One region of the Kitasatospora sp. NPDC032757 genome, then DNA from elsewhere that is predicted to be linked to it. Evidence: riboswitches for the same ligand, from Rfam matches in the RefSeq annotation. Region 1 holds a riboswitch; each other region holds the start of a gene.
What was found. Region 1 has a riboswitch for cobalamin ahead of ACZ5WK_RS06065 (prenyltransferase/squalene oxidase repeat-containing protein). Riboswitches for the same ligand answer to the same signal wherever they lie in the genome.
Positions count from the first base shown of each region.

Region 2: it holds a riboswitch for cobalamin, as region 1 does, so the genes downstream of both, ACZ5WK_RS01765 ((2Fe-2S) ferredoxin domain-containing protein) here and ACZ5WK_RS06065 (prenyltransferase/squalene oxidase repeat-containing protein) in region 1, are expected to answer to the same signal.
Region 3: it holds a riboswitch for cobalamin, as region 1 does, so the genes downstream of both, metE (5-methyltetrahydropteroyltriglutamate--homocysteine S-methyltransferase) here and ACZ5WK_RS06065 (prenyltransferase/squalene oxidase repeat-containing protein) in region 1, are expected to answer to the same signal.
Region 4: it holds a riboswitch for cobalamin, as region 1 does, so the genes downstream of both, ACZ5WK_RS08740 (ribonucleoside-diphosphate reductase subunit alpha) here and ACZ5WK_RS06065 (prenyltransferase/squalene oxidase repeat-containing protein) in region 1, are expected to answer to the same signal.

Region 1 is NZ_JBVINN010000003.1:108,443-115,634, forward strand. It holds gene ACZ5WK_RS06050 (hypothetical protein) at 1-117, opposite strand, end outside; gene ACZ5WK_RS06055 (CbiQ family ECF transporter T component) at 114-1,187, opposite strand; gene ACZ5WK_RS06060 (SCO2322 family protein) at 1,516-2,205, opposite strand; gene ACZ5WK_RS06065 (prenyltransferase/squalene oxidase repeat-containing protein) at 2,346-3,629, opposite strand; cobalamin riboswitch at 3,718-3,838, opposite strand; gene ACZ5WK_RS06070 (TetR family transcriptional regulator) at 4,000-4,662, opposite strand; gene ACZ5WK_RS06075 (glycosyltransferase family 4 protein) at 4,954-6,264, shown strand; gene ACZ5WK_RS06080 (class I SAM-dependent methyltransferase) at 6,362-7,111, shown strand; gene ACZ5WK_RS06085 (prenyltransferase) at 7,108-7,192, shown strand, end outside.
Region 2 is NZ_JBVINN010000001.1:407,678-414,869, reverse strand. It holds gene ACZ5WK_RS01785 (carbohydrate-binding protein) at 1-43, shown strand, start outside; gene ACZ5WK_RS01780 (CbtA family protein) at 186-956, opposite strand; gene ACZ5WK_RS01775 (CbtB domain-containing protein) at 974-1,189, opposite strand; gene ACZ5WK_RS01770 (histidine phosphatase family protein) at 1,508-2,071, shown strand; cobalamin riboswitch at 2,125-2,295, shown strand; gene ACZ5WK_RS01765 ((2Fe-2S) ferredoxin domain-containing protein) at 2,328-2,759, shown strand; gene ACZ5WK_RS01760 (hypothetical protein) at 3,400-4,605, shown strand; gene ACZ5WK_RS01755 (tetratricopeptide repeat protein) at 4,657-6,900, shown strand; gene ACZ5WK_RS01750 (MAB_1171c family putative transporter) at 7,060-7,192, opposite strand, start outside.
Region 3 is NZ_JBVINN010000020.1:107,725-114,916, forward strand. It holds gene ACZ5WK_RS22335 (sensor histidine kinase) at 1-1,193, shown strand, start outside; gene ACZ5WK_RS22340 (PKD domain-containing protein) at 1,285-3,006, opposite strand; gene ACZ5WK_RS22345 (CopD family protein) at 3,218-4,387, opposite strand; cobalamin riboswitch at 4,707-4,927, shown strand; gene metE (5-methyltetrahydropteroyltriglutamate--homocysteine S-methyltransferase) at 5,092-7,192, shown strand, end outside.
Region 4 is NZ_JBVINN010000004.1:233,267-240,458, forward strand. It holds gene ACZ5WK_RS08730 (DUF397 domain-containing protein) at 1-92, shown strand, start outside; gene ACZ5WK_RS08735 (ribonucleotide-diphosphate reductase subunit beta) at 160-1,155, opposite strand; gene ACZ5WK_RS08740 (ribonucleoside-diphosphate reductase subunit alpha) at 1,176-3,596, opposite strand; cobalamin riboswitch at 3,786-3,909, opposite strand; gene ACZ5WK_RS08745 (ArnT family glycosyltransferase) at 3,990-5,942, opposite strand; gene ACZ5WK_RS08750 (glycoside hydrolase family 26 protein) at 5,939-7,039, opposite strand; gene ACZ5WK_RS08755 (glycosyltransferase family 2 protein) at 7,036-7,192, opposite strand, start outside.

The DNA of each region.
Region 1 (7,192 bases):
GGGCGGCTGCGGGGTGGCGGGTGCGGCGGGTGGCTGTGCGGCGGCCTCGGCCAGGGTGCGGGCCGGGGTGCGGGCCGAGGTGCGGGCCTGGGCGGAGGCCTGGGGCGAGGCGGTCACGAGGCCCTCCGGGGCGGCTGCGGGGCGGCGAACGCCGGGACCAGGCCGACGAGGACGGCGACGACGGCGGCCAGCGGCAGGGTGGGGGCGGTCGGCGGGACGACGGTGGGGGCGAAGGCGGCCGGGTCGTGGGCGGAGAGCCAGATCGTCAACCCGGCCACGGCGGCGCCCGATCCGGCGGTCAGCCACTCGGGCAGCGCCCACGGATCCGGCCGGTAGCGACTCCTGGTGGAACGCCGGCCGCCGAGCAGCAGCCCGGCGAACGCGGCGGCCAGACCGAGCAGCAGCACGGGCAGGGCCCAGCCCGCGCCCCCGGCGGTCAGCAGTCCGTACGCGGCGAGGCAGACGCCGAGCAGGCCGGCCAGAGTGAGCACGGCGGTGGTGCGGGCGAGGCGCGGCGGGACGTCGGCGGTACGGCCGAAGCCGCGGGTGTCCATGGCGGCGGCGAGCGCCACCGAACGCTCCAACGCGCCCTCCAGAACGGGAATCCCGACGCTCAGCACGGCGGCGATGCCCCGGTCGGTACGCCCGCGCAACCGGCGCGCGGCACGCAGCCGCTGGACGTCGGCGACCAGGTTCGGCGCGAAGGTCATCGCCACCACGACGGCCACGCCCGCCTCGTAGAGCGCACCCGGTAGCGCGCGCAGCAGACGGGCCGGGCTGGCGAGGGCGTTCGCGGCGCCGACGCAGACCAACAGGGTGGCCAGCCGGAGTCCGTCGTAGAACGCGGCGAGCAGGCCCTCGACGGTGACCCGGCCGCCGATCCGCACGCCCTGCGCCCAGGCGGGCAGCGGCACTTCGGGGAGGGTGAAGAGCACATGCGTGCCGGGGACCGGCGAACCGAGCAGCACGGCGAACACCAGGCGGATGCCCAGCACCAGCAGCCCCAGCCGGAGGAACGCGCCGTAGGAACGCGACCACGGCGCATCGCCGCGCCGGGCGGCCACCACGTAACCGGCCACGGCGACGAGGAGCAGCAGGAGGATCGGGTTGGTGGTCCGAGTGGCCGCCGCGCCCAGACCGAGCGCCCACAGCCACCAGGCCCCGGGGTGCAGCTGGCGGGGGCCGATGGGCGGGCGGCGAGTGGCGCGGGGGGCGCGGGGCGGGCCGGCGGCGCGGGGTGTGCTCACGGGGGAGGGGGTCCAGGTCGGGGGTGGGCGGGTTGGGGCGGCGTGGTGCCGGGGCGGGCAGCGGGCGTTGGGCGGCGGGGGTGGGGCCGGGGTGGGGCCTGGGCTGACTCGGGGGTGGCCCCGGAGTAGGAAGTCGGACCGGCCGACTTCCTACCCCGCTTGGTCGTACGGGCGGTCGTTTTCTGTAGACCGGTCGTCATAAGTAGACCGGTCGATATAGATAGGCCGGTCGGTCTATGTGGACCGGTCGACATATTCGGGCGCCCGTTCAGCGGCGGCGACGCGCTTGCCAGACGGCGCCCGCGGCCAGGACGGCGACGAGCGCGGCACCGGCGATCACGCCGAGGTTCGGGCCGCCGGTGCCGGGCAAGCCGTCGTTGCGCGCGGCGGCAGCAGTGGCGTCGGCGGAGGAACGGTCGGAGGGCTGATCGGAGGGCCGGCCGGCTGCGCCGAGCTGGTCGGCACAGCCGGCCTTCGGGTAGCCGGCGATGGCGCAGAGCAGCCCGCTGGTGTCGTACCGCAGCGGCGGGGCGACGGTGGCCAGTACCTCGGCCGAGCTGGCGTTGCCGGGTACGACGGCGCAGGCGGTACGGGGCCCGGGCGGGGTCTCGCCGCCGGCGTCGGCGGCAGTGCCGAAGTCCAGGACGACGCCAACGCGTTTCCGCCCCTGCTGCGCGGGCGTGCCGCCGCAGACGGTGGCGAAGTCCGGGGCGGTGCCGGGGCGGGCGGCGTCCCGGCCGCCGTCGGGGCTGACGGCGAAGCGCCATCCGTCCACGCCACCGTCCGGCGGAACGTACACGGAGGGCCCCTGCTGCTGGTAGGCCCACCCGCCGTCGGACCACTTCCAGAACGACCAGTACCGGTACCCGGCGGCCTGCGCCGGCGCGGCCCCGATCACCAGCAGGATCAGCACCCCGGCCACCACCCCGGCGACGAACCGGACGAGAGCGGGCGCCACCCGCCGGCAGCGGCCGGGGGCAGCGGGTGCCGCGGTGGCTCCTGCCGGAGCAGCTGCTGCCGGGGCGGCTGCTGCTGCCGGGTGGCCCGGTGCAGCGGCGGCTGCTGCCGGGCTCACCGGTGCCGGCGTGGTCGGGCTGGTCACGGCTTCGGGCCGCGCTTGCGCTGAATGCTCAGGACCACGCCGCCGCCGATGCCGATGAGCAGGCCGATGCCGATCGGCCACCACTGGCTGACGCTGCCGTCCTTCTTCCCCTTCGCCGGCGCGGAGGCCGTGGCGGAGGCCGAGGCCGGGGCGGTCGCCTTGGGCGCCGGGCCGAGGGCGGTCAGCTGGGCGACGAGGTCGCCGCCGAACGAGGCCGGGTCCCGCTGGGCGGCCTGGGCGACGAGCAGCAGGGTGGCGGTGGCGGAGGCGTCGGTGCCGCCCTTGGTCCAGGTGGTGCCCTCCTTGGCCAGCCAGTCCACCGCGCCGGCGGCCTGCTGCGGGTGGCCGCCCTGGATCAGGCCGAGCGCGGCCCAGGCGGTGGCGGTGTAGTCGGGGGTCGGGGCGGCGCCGGGGGTGGTGAGGGTGAGGTGCTGCCCGCCGGCGGCGAGCTGAGCGGTGAGGTAGGCGCCCGCGGCCTCGCCGGAGTCGGCGCGCGGCACGGCCGTCGGCGCCGAGCCGGCCGCGCCGGTGGAGCCGTCCGCGCAGGTGAGCGCCTTGGGCGCGGCGTCGGTCCGGTTGGTGTTGGTGACCGGCAGCTTCCCGCCGACGGCGGCCAGCGAGGCCTGGCCGGTGGCGAGGGCGTTCGGTTCGAGCGCACCGTCCGGCTTGGGCTGGTAGGCGAAGGCGCCGCGCTGGTCGGCGGGGGCGGCGCAGCCGAGCTGGAAGAGCGCGAGCCCGTCGAAGGCGCTCTTGCCGGCCTTGGCGACGCCGGCCGGGTCCACCTTGGCGGCGAGCAGGGCGTTGACGGCGAGGCCGGTGGAGTCGGCGTCGCCGGGGCTGCCGGGGTTGTAGGCCCAGCTGCCGTCCGCGTTCTGGTTGGCCTTGAGCCACTGGACGCCCTTGTCGACGGCGTCCTGGTGCCCGCCGAGTGCGACCAGCGCCTGGACGGCGACGGCGGTCGCGTTGCTGTCCCCGGTCGCGGCGGCGCAGGCGGCCGTGGTGTCCGCACGGAAGGACTGCCAGCCGCCGTCCGCGCACTGCTGGCCGGTGAGCCAGGAGACGGCGGAGTCGGCGGGCGTCACCTTGGCGCCCGCCAGTGCGGTGAGGGCGAGCGACTGCCGCCACACCCCGTCGAACGTCGGGTCGCCCTTGCCGTACAGGCCCTCGGGGGCGGCCGCGGCGCTGGGTGAGGGGCTGTCGGCGAGGGCCGGCACGGCGGCGGCGCCGGTGAGCAGCGCGGCGGTCAGGGCGGCGGCGCCCAGGCGGGCGGCGGTGAGCATGGTGGAGGTGAGCCTTTCGGTGAGCGGTGGTGGCCCGGGTGGGCCGATCCGTAGACCTCGACGGGTGCCGGGCGCGGGTGTGCCCGGTGTGGCCGCTCGCCCCTCCCCGGGCATTCCGACTCGCCCGGCCGTCCAGCGCCGGGCTCACGGTTGCGGGGTCAGTGCCGGATTCGCACCGGCTTTCCCCGGAGGAGAAGCGGGATGGAATTGTCCTGCGGCTCGACTTTAGCGGCCGCGCGGGGGCTGCCGAACCGCCCGGGCGAGAACAGGTTCCACTTGGGCGGCGGGCACCGCCACCGATCGGGGGCGAGCACCGGCGAACGGCCGCACGGCAGCGGTGGGGCGGCGGCCGGCCGGCGGCCGACCGGCGTCACGGCAGGGTGAGCAGCCGGGCGGCGGTGTGCAGGTCGGCGCGGACCTCGGCGATCGAGGAGCGGCCGGAGAGCCAGGACACCAGCGCCGAGTGCCAGGTGTGCTCGATCACCCGGACGGCGGCACGCTGGCTCTCGGTGGGCGGACCGGACTGGCCGATCGCGTCCAGGATCAGCTGTCCGGTGGCGGTGCTCACGAGGTCCACCTCGGTGCTGACCGAGCGGTCCGCGAAGGAGAGCGCCCGGACCATCGCCTCCGCCAGCAGTGGTTCGCGCTGGAGCGCGTGGAACGCGCGGGTGAGTGTCTCGGCGACCCGCGGGGCCGGTTCGAGCTCGGCCGGAGGGTGCCGCCGGACGTGCTCCTGGAGGCTCTGCAACTGCTCCAGCATGACCGCGACCAGCAGATGTACCTTCGACGGGAAGTACCGGTACAGGGTGCCGAGCGCGACCTGCCCGCCCTCCGCGACCTCCCGCATCTGCACCGCGTCGTACCCGCCGCGGGCCGCCAGCGCGGTCGCGGAGCGCAGGATCCGCCGCCGCCGTTCGGCCTGCCGGGCGGTCAGCGGCGGGCCGTCGGGGTGCGGTGCGGGGGTCGGTGCGGAGCGCGGCGCGGGGTGCGCCGCGGCGGGTGGCGCAGGGTGTGGTGCGGCGGGCGACGGCAAGGGTGCTCCCGGTGCGCGAGAGTGGCGGGGTGCTCCTGAAGTGCCGGAGCATGTCCGGAACGGTTCCGGAGCAGGTACGTCCGGCCGGTCCGGCGGAGCTGGTCCGGCAGGTCGGGCGGGTGATCCGGCGTGGCGTGAATCACCAGCCCTGGCTCCTGACGAGAAGCTACGGGCCGGTATCTTCGAGGTCTCTCATTGTTCACATGGTCAGTGGCGAACTCCACCTCACACTGAAACCTGATCTACTTTACCGACCGGCAGCACACCTAGTAGCAGAGATGGGGGCCGAGGATGACCGCGCGACCGCTGCGGATTGCCCTCCTGTCGTACCGCGGCGACCCGTTCTGCGGCGGCCAGGGCGTCTACGTACGGCACCTCTCCCGTGAACTGGCCAGGCTGGGCCACCACGTGGACGTGATCGGCGCCCAGCCGTACCCCGTACTGGACGAGGTCGAGGGCCCCGGCTCGGTCCGGCTGGTCGAGCTGCCCAGCCTGGACCTCTACCGGGCCGACGACCCCTTCCGCACACCGGACCTCGCCGAGTACCGCGGCCCGGTGGACGTGCTGGAGGTCGCCACGATGCGCACCGGCGGCTTCCCCGAGCCGCTGACCTTCTCGCTGCGCGCCCGTCGGTACCTCGCCCTGCACAAGGGCCGCTACGACGTCGTGCACGACAACCAGACCCTCGGTTACGGCCTGCTCGGCCTCGGGCGGCACGGGTTCCCGCTGGTCACCACGATCCATCACCCGATCACCGTGGACCGGCAGCTGGAGCTGGACGCGGCCCCCACCAGACTCCGGCGGCTGTCGCTGCGCCGCTGGTACGCCTTCACCCGGATGCAGCGCCGGGTGGCCGCCCGGCTGGAGCACATCATCACCGTCTCCGGCAGCTCGAAGCGGGAGATCGTCGAGCACCTGGGTGCCGCGCCCGGCGCGGTCTCGGTGGTGCCGATCGGCGCCGACACCCGGCTCTGGTCGCCGTCGGAGACGGTGCGGCGGATGCCCGGCCGGATCGTCACCACCTCCAGCGCGGACGTCCCGCTCAAGGGACTGGTGTACCTGGTGGAGGCGCTGGCCAAGGTCCGCACCGAGCGGGACGCGCACCTGGTCGTGGTCGGCAAGCCGCAGAAGGAGCAGGGGCCGGTCACCGAGGCGGTGCGCCGCTTCGGCCTGGAACGGTACATCGAGTTCCGCAGCGGCCTGACGGACCAGGAGCTGGTCGACCTCTACCGCTCGGCCGAGGTGGCCTGCGTGCCGTCGCTGTACGAGGGCTTCTCGCTGCCCGCCGCCGAGGCGATGGCCACCGGCACGCCGCTGGTCGCCACCACCGGAGGGGCGATCCCCGAGGTGGCCGGGCCGGACGGCGAGACCTGCCTGGCCGTCCCGCCGGGCAACGCGGACGCGCTGGCGGCGGCGCTCGGCCGGCTGCTGGACGATCCGGAACTGCGCGAGGCGCTCGGCGAGGCCGGGCGCGAGCGGGTGCTCGAGCGGTTCACCTGGCAGCGGGCCGCCGAACTGACCGCCGAGGGCTACCGGGCAGCGATCGCCACCGGGGTCGGGCAGCGCGCCCGCTCCGGTCCGGGCTGGCGGTACGTGGCCTGACGGCCGCCACGTCACCCTCTCTTCAAGTCATTCTGTCCCCCGCCCGGTCTGACGTGGCGTCGGAAGCGTTTGGTACCAAAGGAATGGGAGCCCCGCAGTGCTGACCGTTGATTTCTCGCGCTTCCCGCTCGCCCCCGGCGACCGGGTGCTCGACCTGGGCTGCGGCGGGGGGCGGCACGCGTTCGAGTGCTACCGGCGCGGGGCCAACGTGATCGCCCTCGACCAGAACACCGAGGAGATCGCCGAGGTCACGAAGTGGTTCGCGGCCATGGAGCAGGCCGGTGAGGCGCCCGAGGGCGCGTCGGCCGTCGCCATGGAGGGCAACGCGCTGGCCCTGCCGTTCGAGGACGAGTACTTCGACAAGATCATCATCTCCGAGGTGATGGAGCACATCCCGGACGACAAGGGCGTGCTCAACGAGATGTTCCGCGTCCTCAAGCCCGGCGGCCTGCTCGCCGTCACCGTCCCGCGCTGGCTGCCCGAGAAGATCTGCTGGGCGCTCTCCGACGAGTACCACGAGGTCGAGGGCGGCCACATCCGCATCTACCGCGGCGACGAACTCCTCGGCAAGCTCAAGGACGCCGGCCTGGAGCCGTACGGCACCCACCACGCCCACGCGCTGCACTCGCCGTACTGGTGGATCAAGTGCGCGGTCGGCGTGGACAACGACAAGGCGCTGCCGGTGAAGGCCTACCACCAGCTGCTGGTCTGGGACATCATCGGCACCCCGGTGATCAGCACCCTCACCAAGGCCGCCGAGAAGGCGCTCAACCCGGTCATCGGCAAGAGCTTCGTCGCCTACGCCTCCAAGCCCAACCGCGCCGAGACCGCCAGGGCCGGCGAGTGACCGCCGCCGTCCCCGAGGTGCTGCTGCTGGACGGGGTGCTCGACGCCGAGCAGGCCGCCCGCACCGTCCGCAGCATCCTCG
Region 2 (7,192 bases), on a different contig from region 1:
CGCGGACGGCGGCCCCAACCTCGACCGGATCGCCGTCCACTGACGCCGGGAGGTCCGGACGCGGCACGCTCGGCACCTGCGGGCACGCCCGGAGCAGGGTCTCCCTGCTCCCTCCGGAAGCGGTACGTGGTGAACGACGGCCGGGCGGCCCGACGGGGATTCCCATCGGGCCGCCCGGTGTGTTCTCAGCCTGCGGAGGCGGCGACCTCCGGGGCCACGGCGGGTACGGCGGCCGGGGCGGTCCTCGGCTCCAGCACGCGTTCGGCGAGGTGGCCGAAGAGGAGGCCGAAGGACGTCCAGAGGGTGAGCTGGATGGCGAGGGCCGCGAGGCGGAACTGCCAGAGCAGGGTGGCCGAGAAGTCCTCGGGCACCTCGTTGATCGCGGGGAGGAATGCGTAGGCGAGGCCGATGGCCACGGCGAAGCCGGCCACGGCGGCGACGGTCGCGTACCAGTTGCCCAGGCGCGGCGCGAGCCGCTTGCCGACCGTCACGGTGGCGACGGCCAGCAGCACGCTGAGCGCCATCATGAGGAAGTACAGCGTGGTGCGCTTGCCGATCGTCTCCGGGTCGCCGATCGACGGCGGGTTGGCGGGGTACTTGAGGAACGGGACGACGTACACGGCGAGCAGCGCCGCCCCGGAGAGCAGGGCGGCCGTCGCCCGCGGGGTGAAGCGGCCGATGCGGCCGAGCGCGAAGCAGTACGCGAGGGCGGCGAAACCGCCGAGCGAGACGCCGTAGACGAGGACGCCGGTGGCCAGGCCCGCGGTGGACTGCAGGGAGCGGCTGACGATCTCCACCTCCATGCCGTGGTCGGCGGAGTGGGCGTCCTCGTAGGCGATGGCGGCGTCGATCCGGGGTTCACCGAGGAGGTAGGCGACGACGAGGGCGAGCAGGCCGGCGGCGAGGCCGGCGAGCATGCCGCGGACGAGCAGGGATCTGACGGTGCTGGAGTTCACTTCGGGGCTCCCCGTTCTCAGTGGCAGGGGAAGCCGAGCAGGTGGCGGCCGTCGTGCACCCATTCGTGCACGTCCTCGCCGGAGATGAGGGAGGTGGCGCCCTGTTCGGCGCCGACGAAGTAGATCAGGGCCAGCATGATGATGCCGAAGAACACGGCCCAGGGCAGGATCGCCTTGACGGGCAGGGTCAGGGGGCCGGCGGGGATGGCTGCGGGGGCAGCGGTCTGTGCCATGGCAGGGACCTCCTCGGGAACTCGCGTCCCGCTAGATGGTGCATCGACGACGGCATCGGGTCTGACTCCCTGGCGCGAACCGCCCCGTGGGGGCGGCGCACGCCTGGCTTACAGTGGCGCGACCGTGCCGGATTCTCACCGGACTTCCGTCATACCGTCGTCATATCGAGCAGAAGGTATCGGCTGGCGGCGGCTGCGCCAAGAGCGTGCGGGCGGCGCGAATCCTCCGGTCTGTCCCGGGACGCGCGCCCCAGCGCCGGGTGCACGGACCGATCGGTCGATGCCGCAGGACAGTTGGGGAAGCAGAGGAGGAGCGGCGTGACAGTGCGCGTGACATTGATCTCAGCGGCGATGAGCGAGGCGATGCGGCAGGCACGCTTCGACGACGACGGCCCGCTCGACCCGGCGGGGCTGCGGCAGGCGCGGGAGGCCGCGGGCGGCATCCGGGTCACCGGCCAGGTCCTTGTCTCCCCGTCGGCCCGGTGCCGGGGGACCGCCGAGGCCCTCGGCCTCCCGGCCTCGGCCCCGTCCGCTCCCGGAGGGCGCGATATGGGCCGCTGGCGCGGTCGGAGCCTTGACGAGGTGGCCGCCGCGGAGCCCGGGGAGGTGGCCCGGTGGCTGGCCGATCCGGACTTCGCCCCGGAGGGCGGGGAGAGCCTGCTCGATCTCCTCGCCAGGGTCGCCACCTGGCTCGACGGCCTTGCCCCGGAGGCGGGACGGGTCGTCGTGGTCACGGAACCGGACGTCGTCCGGGCCGCGGTCCACCACGCGCTCGGCGCTCCGGCCCCGGCGTTCTGGCGGCTCGACGTGGAGCCGCTCTCCGTCACGGACCTGAGCGGACGTGCCGGCCGGTGGAACGTGCGCTTCGGGCGCCCGGCATGAGCGAGCCCGGGTTGACGTGTTCGTACGCGATGGGGCAGGGTCGCGAACGAGATGTATGCATCCGAGACCACGGTGCGCAGGAACCCGGTGCGATTCCGGGACGGTCCCGCCACTGTGACCGGGGAGCGACCCCTTTCAGGTGACGACCACGGCCCTGCGGCCGGAAGGTCGGGGCGAGCGTCGATCCGGGAGTCAGGACACTGACCCGTGGTTTCTCCGACGGTAGGGGCGCGGAACCCCACGAGGAGGTTGGGCGATGTCACCGGTCACGGCTGCCGTCGATGTCGTGGTCTGCCGGGGCTGCTGCTGCGGCACTGCCAGGAAGCGGCCCGGCACCGATCACGAGGGTCAACTGGCCTCGCTCGCCGAGGCGGTGGCCGCCCTCCCGGCCGCGCGCCTGGTCGTCACGGACTGTCTGGGCCCCTGTGAGCAGGCCAACGTCGTGGTGGTCCGCCCCCGTGGGCGGCTCCAGGACGGTCGGCCTGCCCGGCCCGTCTGGTTCGGCAACGTGACCGACGCCACCGGAACGGCCGAACTCTGCGCGTGGATAGGGGAGATCGGCCGCACCGCCGGGCAGGTGTCGCCGGAGGGCCCGCTGCCCCCGCTGCTGGACTCCCTGCGCATTCCCGCGCCCGGCCCGAAGCGTGTCAGGGACACGACACGACGAGCCGGCCCGTCGAAGGCGTGACCGCTGAGGCCGGCCCGTCGAAGGCCTGACCGTCGAGGTCGACGCCGAGGTCGACGCTGAGGTCGACGCCGAGGTCGGCGCCGAAGCCGGGGCGAGGGCGGGTGGGGCGGGGATCGCGGTGGCGCAGCCCCGTCGGAGGGTGGTCGTCCGGGTGTTTCTGTGTCTTCGAGATCAGCCTGGGTGGAGAGCCAGTAGCTGGCTCATTATTTCAGTTTATTAGTTGCTCCCCTGCTGTCGGGGTCTCCGCATCGCCCTCTACCTGGGCGTTCTCCAGGAGACGGTGACGATGGGTCAGGTCGGCAGTCCCGAATCTATTGACACGATCACCACGCCGTCATCACTCTTGGTCCATCGCCGAGCTGACATGGATAGCTCCAAGTGGGCCATTCATCTCAGCTGATGGCGCTGTTGATTGACCGATCACCGAAGGAGGTGTGTGCCATGAAGAAGATCGTCGTCCGCAAGGCCGGCCCGGTTCGCCTCACCAGCGCGGCCCGTGCGCTGTACCTGCCCTGGTCCTGCGCCGTGCAGAACTGACCGAACCCCCCGGGCAAAGGGGGAATGCGGTGCCGGTCGGCCGTAGCCGCCGGCCGGCACCGCTCCACCCCGCCCCCTCCGCCTACCTCCCGCAGGAGGATCCGTGCACTCCTCCACGGACAGCAGTTCCACCGCCCCGGGCATCGACCTGGACCGGCCGGTGCCGCTCCGTCAGCTCGTGTACCTGCCGGAGGCCGACGAGGTCACCATCGGCAGCCCGGAGACCGACACCTACGCCGTCTTCCCGGCCGACGGCGCCGAGTTGGTCCGGATGCTGGCCGACGGCCTGACGCCCCGTGAGGCCGCCGAGCGCTACCAGGCCGTGCACGGCGAGAGCGTCGACATCGCCGACCTGATCGAGGTCCTCGTGGATCTCGACCTCGTCCGCTCCGCCGGCGACGACGAGCCGGCGGGACCGGCCGCGCCGGTGCGCTGGCAGCGGCTGGGCCGCCTGGTGTTCAGCCGGCCGGCCCTCGTGGGCTACGCACTCGTGACGGCCCTCGCCGTGGCCGAGATGATCCGGGTGCCCGAGCTGGTCCCACGCGTCGACAACCTGTTCTTCAGCTCGTCCTACACCCTCGTCGTGCTGATGCTGTTCGTCGGCCAGGTGCCGCTGCTCGCCCTGCACGAGTCCTTCCACGCCCTGGCGGGCCGCCGGCTCGGCCTGCGCTCGCGGCTCTCCATCGGCCGCCGCCTGGTCTACCTGGTGCTGGAGACCTCCCTCGACGGGCTGGTCAGCGTGCCGCGCCGGCAGCGCTATCTGCCCATCATGGCCGGCATGCTGGCCGATGCCCTGGCGATCGCCGTACTCACCCTGGTCGCCGACGTGACCCGCGACGCCGGCGGGGTGGTCGCGTCGCTCTGTCTCGCGATGGCCTACGCCACGGCACTACGCCTGGCCTGGCAGGGGTTCTTCTACCTGCGGACCGACCTCTACGTCCTGCTCAGCACGGTCCTGGGCTGCGTGAACCTCCACGCCGCCGCAACCGACGTGCTGCGCAACGCCGTTCGGCGGGCCACCGGCCGGCCGCCGCTGGACCTCTCCGCCCACCACCCGGTCGACCGCAGGGTCGCGCGCTGGTACGCCTGGCTGATGCTGGTGGGCTACGTGTTCACCCTCACGATGTTCGCCGGGGTCGTCGTGCCGACGGCCTACCGCATGCTGCACGACATGTGGCTGCGCCTGACCGGCCAGGCCGACCTGGCCGGCCGGCTCGACTCGCTCGCCCTCATGCTGCTCAGCCTCGCGCAGACCGCCGCCGTCGTCGTGCTCGCCGCCCGTGAGCGGCGTGCCGCCCGGTCGGCCTGAGCCCCGAACCTCCCTTAGCCCCTGCGCCACCGCACGAAAGGCAGCCGAGTCATGGCCGAGCACCGCCACCACTGGGTCCGCGCCGCCGGGCGTCCCGCCCGCGTCGACGCCCGCGAGCGGCTCGACCTGCCGCCCGTGCTCGCCCGGGTGAACGCCAACCGCCGGCTGCGCGGGCCGTACACCGCCGTCGGCTCGATCCTGCGGGCGATCGTCCCGGACGCGCTCGCGCGCTGCCCCGAGGCCGTCACCGGGCACGACATCGAAATCCTCTCCACCACGCCGGAACTGCGCGACCTGGTGCCCGCCACCCGCGAGACGCTGACCTCCCTGGCGGTGCCCAAGGAGCGCACCCGCTTCTACTCCGCGCTGCGCACCCTGCGGATCGCCCACGGCCTGGTCGAGTTCCTGGAGGCGTACCTGCGCGCGGCCGGCCCGGCCCCGCGCACGCTGATCGTCGACGACGCCCACCGGGCCGACCCCACCGACGCCGAGTTCCTCGCCGTCCTGCTGCGGCGCATCGACCCCGCCCTGCTCACCGTGGTCGTCATCACCGGCACCGAGCCGCCGGAGCGCCCGGCCGGCATCGGAAGCGAGGACCTGCCGACCGCCCTCGCCACGCGGTGCACGGTGCTCGACCTGGCGGACGAGGGCGACGTGCCGGACCAGGGCGGCCGTTCGGACGAGGGCCGGCCGGACGACGGCCCGTCCCGGACGACGGGTGACGCCGCGCTCGGCCGCCGCCACATCGAGGGCGACGGCGTCGGCGACGACCCGGACGAGATCGCCGCCTACCTCGGGCTGCCGCCCACCGAGCGCGCCCGGCTGCACGACCTGCGGCGGGCGGAGCTGGAGACGGCCGGGGAGTCCTCGCTGCGGCTGGGCGCCATCGCCTGGCACGCGGAGCACGGCAGCGACCCCTCCGGTGCCGGGGCCGACATCCTGCGCCACGCGCTCGACCACTGCATGGACCTCGGCTACTACCACGCCGTCCTGGACCTCGGCGAGCGCGGCCGGCGGCTGGTCACCCACGAGAGCAGTCCGACCCACTGGTGGGCGTTCACCACCAAGATGACCACCTCCTTCGCCGCACTGGGCCTCGCCGACCAGGCCCTGCCGCTGTACGACGAGGCCCGGGCGCTCAGCACCTCGCCCGAGGTCCACATGCAGGCCGCGTACGCCACGGCCATGCTCCACACCCGGCACTTCGACGCCGACCGGCGCGACCACCAGCTCGCCCGGAGCTGGGTCAACCAGGCGATCGCCTTCGCCAAGTGGCATCCCGAGCCCAAGGAGCGGGAGGCGCGCGTAGTGTTCAACCGCAACGGGCTCGCGCTGATCGAGGTCCACCAGGGGCGTCTGGAGGCGGCGTTGGCGTTGCTGGACGCCTGCATCGCCCGGCTCGACGAGACGCTCGAGCCCCACGAGCACGCGCTGCACCGATCCGTGCTGCGCTACAACCGTGCGCAGGTGTACGCGGGCCTCGGCCGCCACACCGACGCCGTCGCCGACTACACCGCGGTGATCGAGTGCGACCCCAACTACGCCGAGTACTACTTCGACCGGGGCATGCTCTGGCGCGACCTCGGCAGCCCGGAGCAGGCGCTGGCCGACTACGACCGGGCCATCCGGCTCTCGCCGCCCTTCCCCGAGGCGTACTTCAACCGGGCCGACGTCCTCGCCGAGCTCGGCGACACCGAGGCGGCGGTGGCGGACTTCGGCTACGTCCTCGAACTCGACCCGGCGTTCGCCGACGCCCGCCTCAACCGGGCCGCCCTGCTGTTCGAGTCGGGCGAGCACGAGCTCGCCTGGAGCGAGGTCCGGGCGGGGCTCGCGGCCACCCCGGCGAGCGCGCAACTGCTCTGCCTGAAGGGTCAGTTGCTGGCCGCCGACGAGGACACGGCGGCAGCATCCGAGGCCTGGGAGGCCGCCCTCGCCGCCGACCCCGAGTACGCCCAGGCGTGGGCCCTGCTCGGCGAACTCCGCTACCAGGAGGGCGACCTGGACGCTGCGAGCGCCGACCTGTCGCGTGCGGTCGAACTCTCGGCGGACCCGGGCATGCAGTTCAACCTGGCGGTGGTCCACCACGACGCCGGACGCTTCGGTGAGGCTGTCCGCCTGCTCGACGAGGTGCTCGGCTCCACCGAGGACGTCGACGCCCGGTTGCAGCGGGCCCGTTGTCTGATCGGGCTCGACCGGGCGGAGACCGCCAAGGCCGACCTGCTCGCCTGCCTGGAGGCCGATCCCGGCTCCGCCGAGCAGGTGTACGAGCTGATGCCGGACCTTGCCCACGCCTGAGTCACCCGGCTACCTGAGTCACCCGGCTGCCTGAGCCACCCGGCCACCCGGCGGCGCCACCCGGCTGCCTGAGCCGTCCCCGCCGCCGGCGCCGCCCGGCCACCAGCACCGCCCCGCCGCCCCGCCGTAGACGCCGGGCGGCGGGGCGGTCCCACGACGTCACCGCGGTACCACGGCCCGCCCCAGTTCGGCGCGGACCCGGTCGCGGACGTGGGCCACGGCGGGCGAACCCGTGTACGCGGCGGCCACCTTGACCAGCCACGCCGCCTCCTCGTGGATGCCCGCCGCCACC
Region 3 (7,192 bases), on a different contig from region 1:
CCGCACTCGCCGACCTCACCGCGCTGGTCAACGCCTGCCTGGAACGCCGGCAGGTCCGACCCGTCACCCTCTCCCGGGGGCTGGACTGGACCCCGTCCCGCGACCCGCAGCAGGACCAGGTGGTCGCCGCCTGCCTCACCAACTCCCGCCGCCAGCAACTCGTCCAGTACGTGGCGCCGCCCATGCTGCTGTTCGTCGGGGCACCCGGCGCGGGGGACGCGGCCCCCGCCCTGCCCGCCACCCACCGCGGCCGCGTCACCGAGGTCGCCGCCCTGGTGCTGGTCGTCACCGTGGCGATCACCGCGGCGGTCGGCCGGCGCCTCTCCCGGCCACTGCACGCGCTCACCCACGCCGCCCGGCGGATGGCCGACGGGGACCTCACGGCGCGGGTGGACGTGACGGGCCGGAACGAGATCGCCGGACTCGCCGCCGCCTTCAACGCGATGGCCGAGCGGCGCGGCCAACTGGAGGAGCTGCGCAAGGCGATGGTGGGTGACATCGCGCACGAGTTGCGCGCCCCGCTCAGCAACATCCGCGGCTGGCTGGAGGCCGTCGAGGACGGCGTCGCCACCGCCGACCGGGCCCTGACGGGGTCACTGCTCGAAGAGGCCCTGCTGCTCCAGCACCTCATCGACGACCTGCGGGACCTCGCCGCCGCCGACGCCGGCGAACTGGCCCTGCACCGCGAACCCGTGGACGCCGACGACCTGCTGGCCCAGGTCGCCACCGCGCACGGCGCCCGGGCACAGGCGGCCGGCGTGGCCCTGACCGTCGAGGCGGCCGGGGCGGGCGCCGCCCCCGAGGTCTTCGCCGACCCGGTGCGCCTGCGCCAGGCCGTCGGCAACCTGGTCGCCAACGCCGTCCGGCACACCCCGGCGGGCGGCGCCGTCACCCTGCGGACCCGCACCGAGGCGGACGCCCTGCTCATCGAGGTCGCCGACACCGGCAGCGGCATCGCCGCGGCGGATCTGCCCCTGGTCTTCGAGCGCTTCTGGCGAGCCGAGAAGTCCCGCAACCGGCAGACCGGCGGCAGCGGCCTCGGCCTCGCCATCGTCCGCAAGCTCGCCGAGCTCCACGGCGGCACCGCCGGCGTGGTCAGCACTCCGGGCGCGGGGTCGGTGTTCTCCGTGCGTCTCCCCCTCGCCCCTCCCGACCCGGGCGACCCGGGCGACCCGGGCGGCCCGGGCCACTGAGCGGCGCCGGCCGGGAGCCGGACCGCACCGGCCGCCCGACTCCGGAGGGGCGGGCGGCCGGAACGCGGCGCCGTACGGTGCGGGTGGGGCGTCAGTTCTTGTCGTACATGCCGAACAGGTCGACGATCAGGTCGGTCGGCTGCCAGCCCCGGTTCCACACGTCGACCATCGAGGTGGTGCCGGTGCTCGCCTGGACGAGGTTCGCGACGGTGGCGTCCTTCGTCCAGTTCAGGACGGAGGAGTCCGGCGGGGTCGGCCGGACCGCCGTACCGTGCATGTAGTCGTTGATCGTGTTCGGGTCCGGGGCGACCGAGAGGTGTCCGCTGCCCTGCGGGTTGGTGACGGTCGTGTTCAGGACGACTGCTTCGAGCGCCATGCCGGACGCCCCGATGAGCATGTTGCGGTAGTCCTGGCCGGCGAGCGGCCAGGGGTACGGCGTCCGCGAGTCGCTGAGACGCTGGGGCTCGACCGGCAGGTAGGCGGCCTTGCCGTCGGCGCTGTAGTAGCCGGTGACGTCCACGATCACGTCGGCCGGGTCCCCGGCGTTGTTGCGGACGTTGATCCTGCCGTCCGGTCCGACCGGCACGATCACCGCGTTGGCGACCGTCTGTCCGGCGGTGAAGTTCACGCTCGACGTGGACGGCGCCTGCTGACCGCTCGGGAAGACCGTCAGGTTCCCGGCGCCCTGCGGGTCGGTCACCGTGACGTTGAGGGCCACGGCCGTGACGCCCTGGGCCGGCAGCCCGCCCTGGCCGGCGATCTGGACGCCGAAGGTGGTCTGGGCGGCGGCCTGGCCCTTGGCCGAGCCCAGCCCCTCCCGGGTGTCGACCAGCCGGGACGGCTTGACGGAGGTGTAGCCGTCGGCGGCGGAGCGGGTGAAGTAGCCCGTCACGTCGGCGATCAGGTCCACCGGGCCCGCGCTGCGGTTGGCCAGCTCGACGTACCCGTCCTCGCCGACCGGCACGATCGCCAGGTTCGGCACCGTCTGTCCCGCCGCGAAGTTGACGTTCGAGGTGGCCGGCTGCGCCTTGCCGGAGGCGTACGCGATGACGTGCCCGGCCGCGGAGGTGTTGGTGGCGGTGATGTTCAGGGCCACGGCGGTCACCCCGGCCGGGATGCCGGCGTTGCCGGCGATCTTCACCCGGGTCGTGGTGAGCGGGGCGACGGGGCCGCCGGCCGAGGTGCCGGTGCCGTCGCGGGTGTCCAGCAGCCGGGTGGGCGCGTGCGGGGTGAACTCGGAGCCGTCCACCGTGATGTCCTTGGTGGTGACGGAGGTCGTCTTGGTGAGCAGGTCGGTCGCCGTGACCGTGATCTTGTGGGCGCCGGCCTTGGCGTACCTGTGCTTGAAGTGCGCGAAGTCGCTGGCGGGGCCGAGGTCCTGGTCGGTGGTGCCGTCACCCCAGTCGACGTCGTACTGGACGCTTCGACCGGCCGGCTCCAGGTCGGTGTTGACGGTGGTCGCCAGGATGAGGCTGTGCGCGTAGGTGTTGTAGGTGCCCACGCCGACGTCGAAGTGCGAGCTCTGTGCGCGTGCCGACAAGCCCGGTCCGTCCGGCGCGCTCGGGGCATCGGCGGTATTGGCCCTGGCGCCCCGCGCCGTGGCGTCCTTCGCGGCGGCGCTCTCGGCCGCCTTCCGCCCGGCCGCCTCCTGCGTCTCGGCGTCCTGGGCGGAGCCGGCCCAAGGGACCGGGGTGGTGGCGGTCGCTGCCCCGCCGGGGTTGACGGACGGACCCGCGGCCTGCGCCGTGGCGGGTACGAAGCCGACGGCTGCCGCGACGACGGCGGCGGAGATCATGATGCGGTGACGGTGCACCGGCCCCCCAATGCTGAACGTGTTCACAAAATTAGTGATCAGACTATATGCCTGGTAGTTCAGTCCGATGGGGCATTTCCGCTCCCTGCGGTGTCCCTGCGAGCGGCGTGTCCCTGGGGGGCGCGACCGGCGATCCGCCGGCCGGGTCCCGGTGGACACGGCCGGCGGATCGCCCGGGCCGGCAACGCCGCCCGCGCGGTGCGCAGCGGGGTCAGGCGGAGGCCACGGCCGGGCGGCGGGACAGGGCGTCGGAGGCCTTGGCCGTGGCGTAGAGCGAGACGGCCAGCGCGAGGACGAGGACGGCGCCGGCGGCGAAGACGCTGCCGGAGGAGACGGCCTTGGCACTGCCGGACTCGGTACGGGCCGAGCCGGCGATGAACGGCATGACCACGAGGACGGCGACGCCGAGGGCGACCTCGCCCCAGACGACCTTCGGGAAGTGCCGCAGGGTCAGGTGGAGGAGGGAGGAGGAGTCGTCGGCGAGGCGGGCCCGGGTGATGCGGGGCATCAGCCAGAACTGGTTGAAGGCGCCCGCGGCGACGAGGCCGGCGACCAGGAGGATCTTGACGAGCAGGGCGATGCCGTAACCGGTGGTCCACAGCTGGGAGATCGCACCGACGTGCTTCCAGCTGAGCCAGAGGCCCGAGATGGTCACGGCGCCGACGCAGACCATGGCCACGAGGCTGAACCGGCGCCACATGTCGGCCCAGAGAAGGCCGGCGCCGTCGCCGAGGCGGCCCCGGGTGCCGGCGAGCGCGACCAGGAGGGCGAGGCCGCCGAGCCAGACGACGCCGGAGACGATGTGGGTCTGGTCGAAGGCGAGGTCGAGCCACCTGTCCAGGTCGGCGGGCTTGGTGGCGGGCACGGCGGCGATCAGGGTGACGGCCAGGGAGAGCGGCAGCGCGGTGAGGGCGATGGTGTCCGTGTGGCGGCGGACGGCCGGGACGAACAGGGCGATGAGGGTGGCGGCCGTCACGGCCAGGACGGCGTTCTGGACGAGGTAGACGGTGCCCTGGGCGATCCAGGCGCCCTTGGCGGCCGGGGCGTGGAGGTAGTCCCAGATCCGGTCCGGGGCGAGCGCGTCGCCGAACGGCATGCCCTTGCCGGCGCGGGCGAGACGGGCGGCGAGCTGGAAGTAGCCGGCGGCCAGCAGCACCACCCCTGCCCAGGCGAGGTAGGTCGCCGATCTTCTTCGCAGGACCTCGGCGTCCTGGCCGCCGGTTTCCGGGGCGCGCAGCGCGGGGCGCACGGTGGTCGCGTACGTGACGGTGGCGCCGATGGCTCCGCTGAGGCCGATGAAGTAGCCGGCCTTGGTGAGGATCCGCCAGAGCTGGGGCATGGTGTATCCGGCCGTGGTCGCGGCCGACAGGACGTGATGCATGAGGTGAGGCTAGCCTAAATAAGGGCGCCCTTATTCACCTGGGTGGCACCGCTTGTTCAATCGTCATCATCTTGTGAGCTGCCGGCCGGTCGGCCCCTGCCCCGGCGCACCTCGCGCCGTTCCGCCTGGTGAGACGGCCGCCGGTGGGGCGGCCGGGGTTCCCGCTCGCGGACGGCGGTCCCGGGCCCGGCGCCGAGCGGGTCCGGCCGCCCTCGGTGCCGACGGCAGCAGGCCCGTGATCCGGCCGGCGCCGGCCGGCGGCGTCCCGGAATGTGGATGAGTCGAGTGAATCCGTGTCCGCCGCCCGCCGGATTCCCTATAGGCTGGCCGGGCAGCTGGTTCGCCCTGCCCGCCAGGCAGGCGCGTCGCAAGAGGGAACCCGGTGGGAATCCGGGACTGCCCCGCAGCGGTGAGTGGGAACGAACGCCGTCATACGCACTGGGCCCGGCCGGGTCTGGGAAGCGACGGCCAGTAGGTGTCCGCCCTTCACGGGCGGCCGTGCCCGCGAGTCCGAAGACCTGCCCGTTGCCCGCACGCGACCGATCGCGCGCGGCCATCCCGGTGACCTCGTGGGCGGGTCGGCGTACATACCAGGCGGGTTCGGCGCCGTTCGTGCGCTCGTGGCCCCGCCCGGTTCGTCACCCCTTCGCGCCTTCGTCCCGTCACCGGGGACCACAGGAGACAGGCTCGCGAAGGAGAGTCCCTTGACAGCGAAGTCCGCAGCCGCGGCAACCCGGGCCACCGTCCACGGCTACCCCCGGCAGGGCCGGAACCGGGAGCTCAAGAAGGCGATCGAGGGGTACTGGAAGGGTGCGGTCACGGCCGACGCCCTCCTGACCACCGCCGCCGACCTGCGCCGGGAGAACTGGCAGCAGCTCGCCGAGGCCGGCATCCGGGAAGTCCCCACCGGCGACTTCTCGCTCTACGACCACGTGCTGGACGCCACCGTCGCCGTCGGAGCGATCCCCGCCCGCCACCGCGCGGCGGTCGACGCCGACGCGCTGGACGGCTACTTCGCCATGGCGCGCGGCACCCAGGACGTCGCGCCGCTGGAGATGACCAAGTGGTTCGACACCAACTACCACTACCTGGTGCCCGAACTCGGCCCCGACACCGTCTTCACCGCGAACCCGGCCAAGCAGGTGGCCGAGCTGCGCGAGGCCGTCGCGCTCGGCCACGACGCCCGCCCGGTGCTGGTCGGCCCGGTCACCTACCTGCTGCTCGCCAAGCCGGCGCCCGGGGTGGCGGAGGACTTCCGGCCGCTCACCCTGCTCGACCGGCTGCTGCCCGTCTACGCCGCGCTCCTCGCCGACCTGCGCGCCGCCGGCGCCGCGTGGGTGCAGCTGGACGAACCCGCGCTCGTCCAGGACCGGACCCCGGCCGAGCTGAACGCCGCCGCCCGCGCCTACCGCGACCTCGGCGCCCTCACCGACCGGCCCAAGCTGCTCGTCGCGAGCTACTTCGACCGCCTCGGCGAGGCCCTGCCCGTGATCGCCAAGGCGCCGGTCGACGGCCTCGCACTGGACTTCACCGGTCCGGCCGCGGCCAACCTCGACGACCTCGCCGCCGTCGGCGGACTGCCCGGCAAGCGCCTGGTCGCCGGTGTGGTCGACGGGCGCAACGTCTGGATCAATGACCTGCAGAAGTCGCTGACCACCCTGGCGACCCTGCTCGGCCTGGCCGGCACCGTCGACGTCGCGCCGTCCTGCTCCCTGCTGCACGTCCCGCTGGACGCCGCCGCCGAACACGACCTGGACCCGCAGATCGCCCGCTGGCTCGCCTTCGCCCGCCAGAAGGCCGGCGAGACCGCGCTGCTCGCCCGCGGCCTGCGCGAGGGCACCGACGCGATCACCGCCGACCTCGCCGCCAACCGCGCCGACCTCGCCTCCCGTGCCGGCTCGCCGATCACCCGCGACCCGGCCGTCCGCGCCCGCACCGCCGCCGTCACCGAGGCCGACGGCCGCCGGGCCCAGGCCTACCCCGAGCGCGCCGAGGCCCAGCGCGCCCGGCTCGGCCTGCCGCTGCTGCCGACCACCACCATCGGCTCCTTCCCGCAGACGGCCGAACTGCGCCTCGCCCGGGCCGACCTGACGGCGGGACGGATCGACGCGGCCGCGTACCGGGAGCGCATCGAGGCCGAGGTGCGCGAGGTGATCGCGTTCCAGGAGAAGGCCGGGCTGGACGTCCTCGTCCACGGCGAGCCCGAACGCAACGACATGGTCCAGTACTTCGCCGAGCAGCTCACCGGCTACCTGGCCACCCGGCACGGCTGGGTGCAGTCCTACGGCACCCGGTACGTGCGCCCGCCGGTCCTCGCCGGGGACATCTCGCGCCCGCACCCGATGACCGTCGACTGGTTCCGCTACGCCCAGGACCTGACGGACCGTCCGGTCAAGGGCATGCTGACCGGCCCGGTCACCATGCTCGCCTGGTCCTTCGTCCGCGACGACCAGCCGCTCGCCGAGACCGCCTTCCAGGTCGCCCTCGCCCTGCGCGACGAGGTCACCGACCTGGAGGCCGCCGGCGCGGCCGTCGTCCAGGTCGACGAGCCGGCCCTGCGCGAGACCCTGCCGCTGCGGGCCGCCGACCGCCCGGCCTACCTGGACTGGGCCACCGTCGCCTTCCGGCTCGCCACCTCCGGGGTGCGCGCCGACACCCAGATCCACACCCACATGTGCTACGCCGAGTTCGGTGACATCCTGCGCGCCATCGACGAGTTGGACGCCGACGTGATCTCGCTGGAGGCGGCCCGCTCGCACATGCAGGTCGCCGGTGAGCTGGCGGGCGCCGGCTACCCGCGCGAGG
Region 4 (7,192 bases), on a different contig from region 1:
AGGACCCGGACGGGCCGGCTCTGCTCTTCCCGGCCGAGGCGTGGTCGTCGTTCCTCGCGGGGGTCAAGGGCGGGGAGTTTACGACCGACTGAAAACGACAGAGGTGCCCCGCACGGGCTGTGGCCGTGCGGGGCACCTGTCTGTCTGTCTTCGTTCTTCCTAGAAGTCGTCGTCGAAGGCGACCGAGCCCTCGACGGCGACCTGGTACGCCGACACGCGGCGCTCGAAGAAGTTGGTCAGCTCCTGGACGTTCTGGAGCTCCATGAAGCCGAACGGGTTCGTCGAGCCGTAGCGGATCGGCAGACCCAGGCGGGCGAGGCGCTGGTCGGCCACGGCCTGGAGGTACTCGCGCATCGAGGCGGTGTTCATGCCGGGCAGGCCTTCACCGCACAGGTCCTGGGCGAACTGGAGCTCGGCCTCGACGGCCTCCTCCAGCATCTCCGTCACCTGCTTGGCCATCTCGTCGTCGAAGAGGTCGGGCTCCTCCTCGCGGACGGTGTCCACCACGGAGAACGCGAAGTCCATGTGCATGGACTCGTCGCGGAACACCCAGTTGGTGCCGGTGGCCAGGCCGTGCAGCAGGCCGCGCGAGCGGAACCAGTACACGTACGCGAAGGCGCCGTAGAAGAACAGGCCCTCGACGCAGGCCGCGAAGCAGATCAGGTTCAGGAGGAACGCGCGACGGTCCTCCTTGGTCTGCAGCGAGTCGATGTGGTCGACCGCGTTCATGTACTTGAAGCAGAACTGGGCCTTCTGGTGGATGGAGGGGATGTTCTCCACCGCGGCGAAGGCCGCGTTGCGGTCCTCCGGGTCCGGAAGGTAGGTGTCCAGCAGCGTCAGGTAGAACTGGACGTGCACGGCCTCCTCGAACAGCTGGCGCGACAGGTACAGCCGCGCCTCCGGGGAGTTGATGTGCTTGTAGAGGCTCAGCACCACGTTGTTCGCGACGATCGAGTCACCGGTGGCGAAGAAGGCGACCAGCCGGCCGATCATGTGCCGCTCGCCCTCGCTCAGCTTGGCGAGGTCGGCGACGTCGGAGTGCAGGTCCACCTCCTCGACGGTCCAGGTGTTCTTGATCGCGTCGCGGTAGCGGTCGTAGAACGACGGGTAGCGCATCGGACGCAGGGTCAGCTCGAAGCCGGGGTCGAGCAGCATCTTCTCGCGGTCGGGGGTGCTCACTGGCAGGCCTCGCAGGACTCGGGGTTCTCCAGGGAGCAGGCCAGCGCGGCCTCCTCCTCCGGGGTGAGGGTCGGGGCGCCCACGGTGACCGGGCCGGCCGGCACCGGGGCCGCGGCGCGGGCGGTGCCCGACGCGGCCTGGGCGATCCGGGTCGCCGGGCGCGAGCGCAGGTAGTAGGTGGTCTTCAGACCGACCTTCCACGCGTACGCGTACATCGAGCTGAGCTTGCCGATGGTGGGCGCGGCCATGAAGAGGTTCAGCGACTGGCTCTGGTCGAGGTACGGCATGCGGGCCGCGGCCAGGTCGATCAGCGCACGCTGGGGGAGCTCCCAGGCCGTGCGGTAGAGCGAACGGACCTCGGCGGGCAGCCAGTTGAGCTCCTGGACCGAGCCGTTGGCGTCGCGCAGCGCGTCCCGGGTCTGCTGGTCCCAGACGCCGAGCTCCTTGAGCTCGCGCACCAGGTACGGGTTGACCTGGAGGAACTCGCCGGAGAGGGTCTCGCGCTTGAACAGGTTGGAGACCTGCGGCTCGATGCACTCGTAGACGCCGGCGATCGAGGCGATCGTGGCGGTCGGCGCGATGGCGAGCAGCAGGGAGTTGCGCAGGCCGGTGGTGGCGATGCGGGTGCGCAGCGCCTCCCAGCGGCCGGCCCACTGCGGCGCGGCCGACGGGAAGTGGTCGATGTGCAGCTCGCCCCGGGCGGCACGGGTCTCGCCGTACGCCTCGTGGCGGCCCAGCTGCTCGGCCAGGTCGGCGGAGCGCTCGTACGCGGTGAGCATGATGCGCTCGGCGATCAGCGTGGAGAGCTGCTTGGCCTCGGCCGAGTCGAAGTCCAGGCGGAGCTGGAAGAAGACGTCCTGCAGGCCCATCACGCCGAGGCCGACCGGGCGCCAGCGGGAGTTGGAGGCACCGGCCTCGGGGGTCGGGTAGAAGTTGATGTCCACCACGCGGTCGAGGAAGGTGACGGCGGTGCGGACGGTCGCGTCCAGCCGGTCCCAGTCCATCGCGTTCAGCAGGTCGGCGGCGGTGGCGCCGGGGGCGACGTGGGCGCCGAGGTTGACCGAACCGAGGTTGCAGACGGCGGTCTCGGAGTCGTCCGTGACCTCCAGGATCTCGGTGCAGAGGTTGGAGGAGTGCACGGTGCGGCCGGGCAGCGCGGTCTGGTTGGCGGCGCGGTTGGAGGCGTCCTTGAAGGTCATCCAGCCGTTGCCGGTCTGCGCCAGGGTGCGCATCATCCGGGCGTAGAGGGTCTGCGCGGGGATGGTGCGGACGGCCTTGCCGGCCAGCTCGGCCTTGCGGTACGCCTCGTCGAAGTCGGCGCCCCAGAGGTCGACCAGCTCGGGCACGTCGGCCGGGGAGAACAGCGACCAGTCCTCGTTGGCGTTGACCCGGCGCATGAACTCGTCCGGGATCCAGTGCGCCAGGTTGAGGTTGTGGGTGCGCCGCGCCTCCTCGCCGGTGTTGTCGCGAAGCTCCAGGAACTCCTCGATGTCCGCGTGCCAGGTCTCCAGGTAGACGCAGGCCGCGCCCTTGCGGCGGCCGCCCTGGTTGACGGCGGCGACCGAGGAGTCGAGGGTGCGCAGGAACGGGACGATGCCGTTGGACTTGCCGTTGGTGCCCCGGATCAGGCTGCCGCGCGAACGGATCCGCGAGTAGGAGAGGCCGATGCCGCCGGCGTGCTTGGAGAGACGGGCGATCTGGGCGTACCGGGAGTAGATCGAGTCCAGGTTGTCCAGCGGCGAGTCGAGCAGGTAGCAGCTCGACATCTGCGGGTGCCGGGTGCCGGAGTTGAAGAGGGTCGGCGAGGAGGTCAGGTACTCCAGCCGGCTCATCAGGCCGTACAGCTCCGCGACCTCGCGCACCGACTGCTCGTTGTCGCCGACCGCCAGGCCGCAGGCGACGCGGAGCAGGAAGTGCTGCGGGGTCTCGACGACCTTGCGGGTGATCGGGTGGCGCAGCAGGTAGCGGGACTGCACGGTGCGCAGGCCGAAGTACTCGAAGCGGTCGTCGCCCCGGGCGTCGATCAGCGCGTCGAGCGCGGCGGCGTGCTTGGCGACGAAGCCGGCGGTGACGTCGCCGATCAGGCCCTCGGCGTGGCCGACGGCGATCGAGGCGGAGAAGGAGACCGAGCCCTGCGAGACCGCCTCGTCGACGATCTCCAGCGCGAGCAGGCGGGCCGCCAGCTTCGAGTACTGGGGGTCCTCGGCGATCATCGACGCTGCGGCGTCCACGGCCAGCCCGCGCAGCTCGGCGAAGTCCGAGCCGGCGTGGCGGCCGCGCAGCGCGGCGGCGGCGACATGGCCGGGGTCCACCTGGGGAAGGTCGACGCTGCGGTCGGTCAGCAGCCGGAGCAGCGCACCGCCGGGGTCGGAGACCGTCGGGTCGACGGGGGCTGAGCTGGACCCCTGGGCGGGCAGGGTGACTGAGGCAGCGGTGGTCAAGGCGCTCTCTCCTGGCGGCGATCGGCGGCTGTTGATCGGGGGCACCGGGCCGTTGGAGCAGGGGAGCACGGCGCGACGGCCGGACGGCGTCGCGCGACGGTGTCATCCCCGGCCCGCCCGCGAGGCCCGGAAGTACTTCGTGTGCTGGAGGCCTCTGCGGGGAGGCCGGGCGGCACGCTGTCGGCAGGTACTCGGACTCGCGGGCTCTGGTCGGAGCCGCCCGCACACCGCTGCGGGGCAGTCCCGGATTCGCACCGGGTTCCCCTGCGTCGACAGCAGGGATGAGCATACATCTAGTGGCGGTCGAGTATCGCGGCACCATATGTAGTAGCCGGTGTGTCGCGGGGCGTGGCCCGGCGCCCCGGGCTCTCAGTGCAGGAGGAACACTCTGTACGTGCCGGAATCACCGGTCGGGGAGCTGAACTGTGCGATCAGTCGGTAGCGTCCGGCGGCCCTGACAGCCTCGGTGATGGCCCGGTCCGTGGCGGTGGGCGCGGTGCTGTCGAGGACGACCACGGTGAACCAGCCGTTGCGGACGGCGGTGACCGTGCCGTCGTCCCCGTGGTGCATCACGCCGGCCGGGTCCCGGTAGTCCGTCCCCTTGCGGGCCGAGACCCACTGCTCGGGCTTGCTGACGCTGCCCAGGTAGTACTCCGGCAGCCCGTCGACCTCGGTGAGGTAGCGGCCCTGCGGGGTGGCGTGCACGCGCAGCACGCCGAGCAGCCGGCCGGAGTCGGGCCCGTCCTGGTACCGCAGCGCCGACTGCTCCAGCCCGAGGGCGAGCAGCACCACCCAGACCAGGATGCCGAGCTGCGGGTTGCGGAAGTGCGCGCCGACCAGCCTGGTGATGCCCACGCCGGCCAGCGGCGCGGCGAACAGCATGCCGAAGCCGAGGTGGCGGAACATCACGCCGGAGGTGCCCAGGTACGCGTACCCGGCCGGGATCAGCAGCGCCGACGCGCACAGGGTCAGGCTCAGCGCCGTGCGGCGCAGCCGGGAGGCCGTGATGGCGCTGTCCTCGGGCGACTCGTTCAGCCGCTCGCGGAGCGAGTAGGCGATCCCGCCCGCGCAGGCGAGCAGGGTGAACAGGCCGCTCCACTGGAGCGCGGAGGAGAGGACCGAGCCGGCCCCGCGGGCCTGGTGGCCGTGCCCGGGCGACCAGGCCCAGACGTCGTCCAGCAGGCCGAAGGCCAGGAGCGCCGCGAGGGCGCCCGCCGCCAGGAGGAGTGCGCGCCCGGCGGCGGGGCCGCGGCCGCGGTAGGGCCAGGCGGTGATCAGTGCGAGGGCGGCCAGCACGGGCAGCGCGACCACCGCGGCGTACTCCACGGCGGCCGCCAGCGCCGCCACCGGTACGGCCAGCAGCACGGTGGCCACCGGGGCGCGGGCGGTCCGCACGACGATCCAGGTGGCGGCCGCCACCAGGGCCACCGCGAGGGCGTCCGGGGCGGCGTAGAAGCCGACGACCACGGTGGACTGCAGGACGGCGTACGCGGCGGCACTGCAGATGGCCACGCGCTCGTTGAAGAGCCGGCGGGTCAGCGAGTAGAGCAGCGCGGTGGTGGCCAGCGCGAGGACCAGGCTGACCACCCGGGCCCCGAACACCCCGCTCGCGTTGGCGGCGGCGCCGGCCAGCGGGGGGTAGAGCCAGGGGGAGCCGGGGATCTGGCCGATCAGGTCGGTCGTCACCGCCGTGCCGTGGAGCAGGTTGTCCAGCTGCTGGCGGCCGACGATCATGGCGACGGCCTCGTCGGGGTGGGCGGCGCCCAGCAGGCGCAGGGAGAGCGCCGCCTGGACGGCCAGCACGCCGAAGAGCAGGCCGCGGCCGATCCAGCGGCGCCGGGGGCTGGGTGCGGGGTCCCAGCCGGTCGCGGGGACGGCCGGGATCCGGTACGGCGCGAGCTGGACGGCCTGGCTGTCCTCCTCCTTGTCGTCGGAGGGGCGGGCGCGGTCGCGACCGTCGGCCTCGGGGGCGTCGTAGCCGTCGTCCGGGTCGTGCACGTCGTCGGGGGCGTACTCGTCGTCCGGCGCGTATGCCTCGTCCGGCGCGTACGCCTCGTCGGGGGCGTCCTCGTCGTTCGGGGGAAGGACACCGTCCGGGCCGTACCCGCCGTGCCGCGGGGCCTCGCCGTCGCCGTCGGCGCCCCGGGGGTGTCCGGTCCGCTCGGGCCCGTCGGCCTTCCCGGTCTCCCCGGCCCGGGCGTTCCCGCCGTGCCCGGTCCAGCCGTGCCCGTTCTCCCGGGGGTGGGGGCGGGACCCTTCGCCGTCCGGGGTCCGGGCCGGGGTCTGCGGGGTGAACCAGGAGTCGGTCTCTGAAGGCATCATGGGTTCCGGATGTCGAAGCCGTAGCGAGGGTCGGACGCGCGCTGCTTGTAGTCCGCGAGCGACGGCGGGCTGGCCTCGATGCGCCAGTCCGCCCGCTTGACGATGTTGAACCAGACGAAGCCGACGACGTCGTCGTGCGTCTCGAGCCCGGTGAAGAGCTGGTCGATGTCCGCGCGCTGGCGCTTGCCCTGCTGGGAGGCCGTCTCGCTGATGAAGAACGGCTTCTGGCTGAAGGTGCGGATCTCGGCCATCGTCGGCCCGTAGAGCGAGTCGAAGGTCTTCGGGCCGGTGAGGGTGAAGTAGCCGGTCATGCCGGCCCAGTCCACGTAGGTGTCGCCGGGGTAGTACGGCGCGAGCCGGGTGTTGGGCGCGGGGTCGGTGATGTTGGGGCTCCAGACCCAGATCACGTTGGTCGCGCCGGCCCGGTCGAAGATGTCGTGGACGCGGCGCCAGGCCGCGACGAAGTCGGCGGGGCTGCTGGCCTGCCGGCCCCACGGGTACCAGTCGCCGTTCATCTCGTGCGCGATGCTGATGGCGATGGGCAGGTTGAGCTTGGCGGCGGCCTTGGCCACGCCCTTCACGTAGTCGTCGGTCTCGCCGGCCGCGATCGCCGCCATCGAGGGGGAGTGCGGCTCCCACGCCATGTAGGGCAGTGCCCCGGCGTCGTAGATCCGGCGGACCCCGGCGGTGTCGAAGCCGTCGCCCCAGCCGGCGTAGTACTCCAGGACGTTCGGCTGCTTGCCGATCGCGGTGGTGTAGCCGGTCAGCGCGTCCATCTTCGTGGGGACGTCGGGCAGCGCCGCCCCCAGGTACTTGTGCCCCGGCTTGAGCAGCGGCGTGACGTCGTAGGGGAGGTCGGCGGCCGGGGCCGCGGGCTTGCGGGCCGGGGCCGCGGTGCCGGCGGTGCCGGCCCCGGTGGCGGTGCCGGCCGGCTGCGCGACGGCGGCCTCGGGCACCGCGAAGCCCGGGTCCGCCGGGCCGCAGGCGGTGGCGAGCAGCAGACCGGTGGTCACGAGCGCGAGCACGGCGAGCGGACGGCGCAGACCCGCCCGGCGGCGGTGGGCGGGCACGGCGGACACGGCGGGCACGGGGATCACACAGCTTCCGTGGGACGCGGCTGGACGAGGACTCGGCCCACGATCACGGCGTAGAAGAGGCCGGACGCGAGGACCAGCGCGAAGTTCAGCGGGCCCATCGTGAGCATGCGCCAGATGCCGGCGCCCACCCAGAGGGCGGCGGTCCCGCCACCC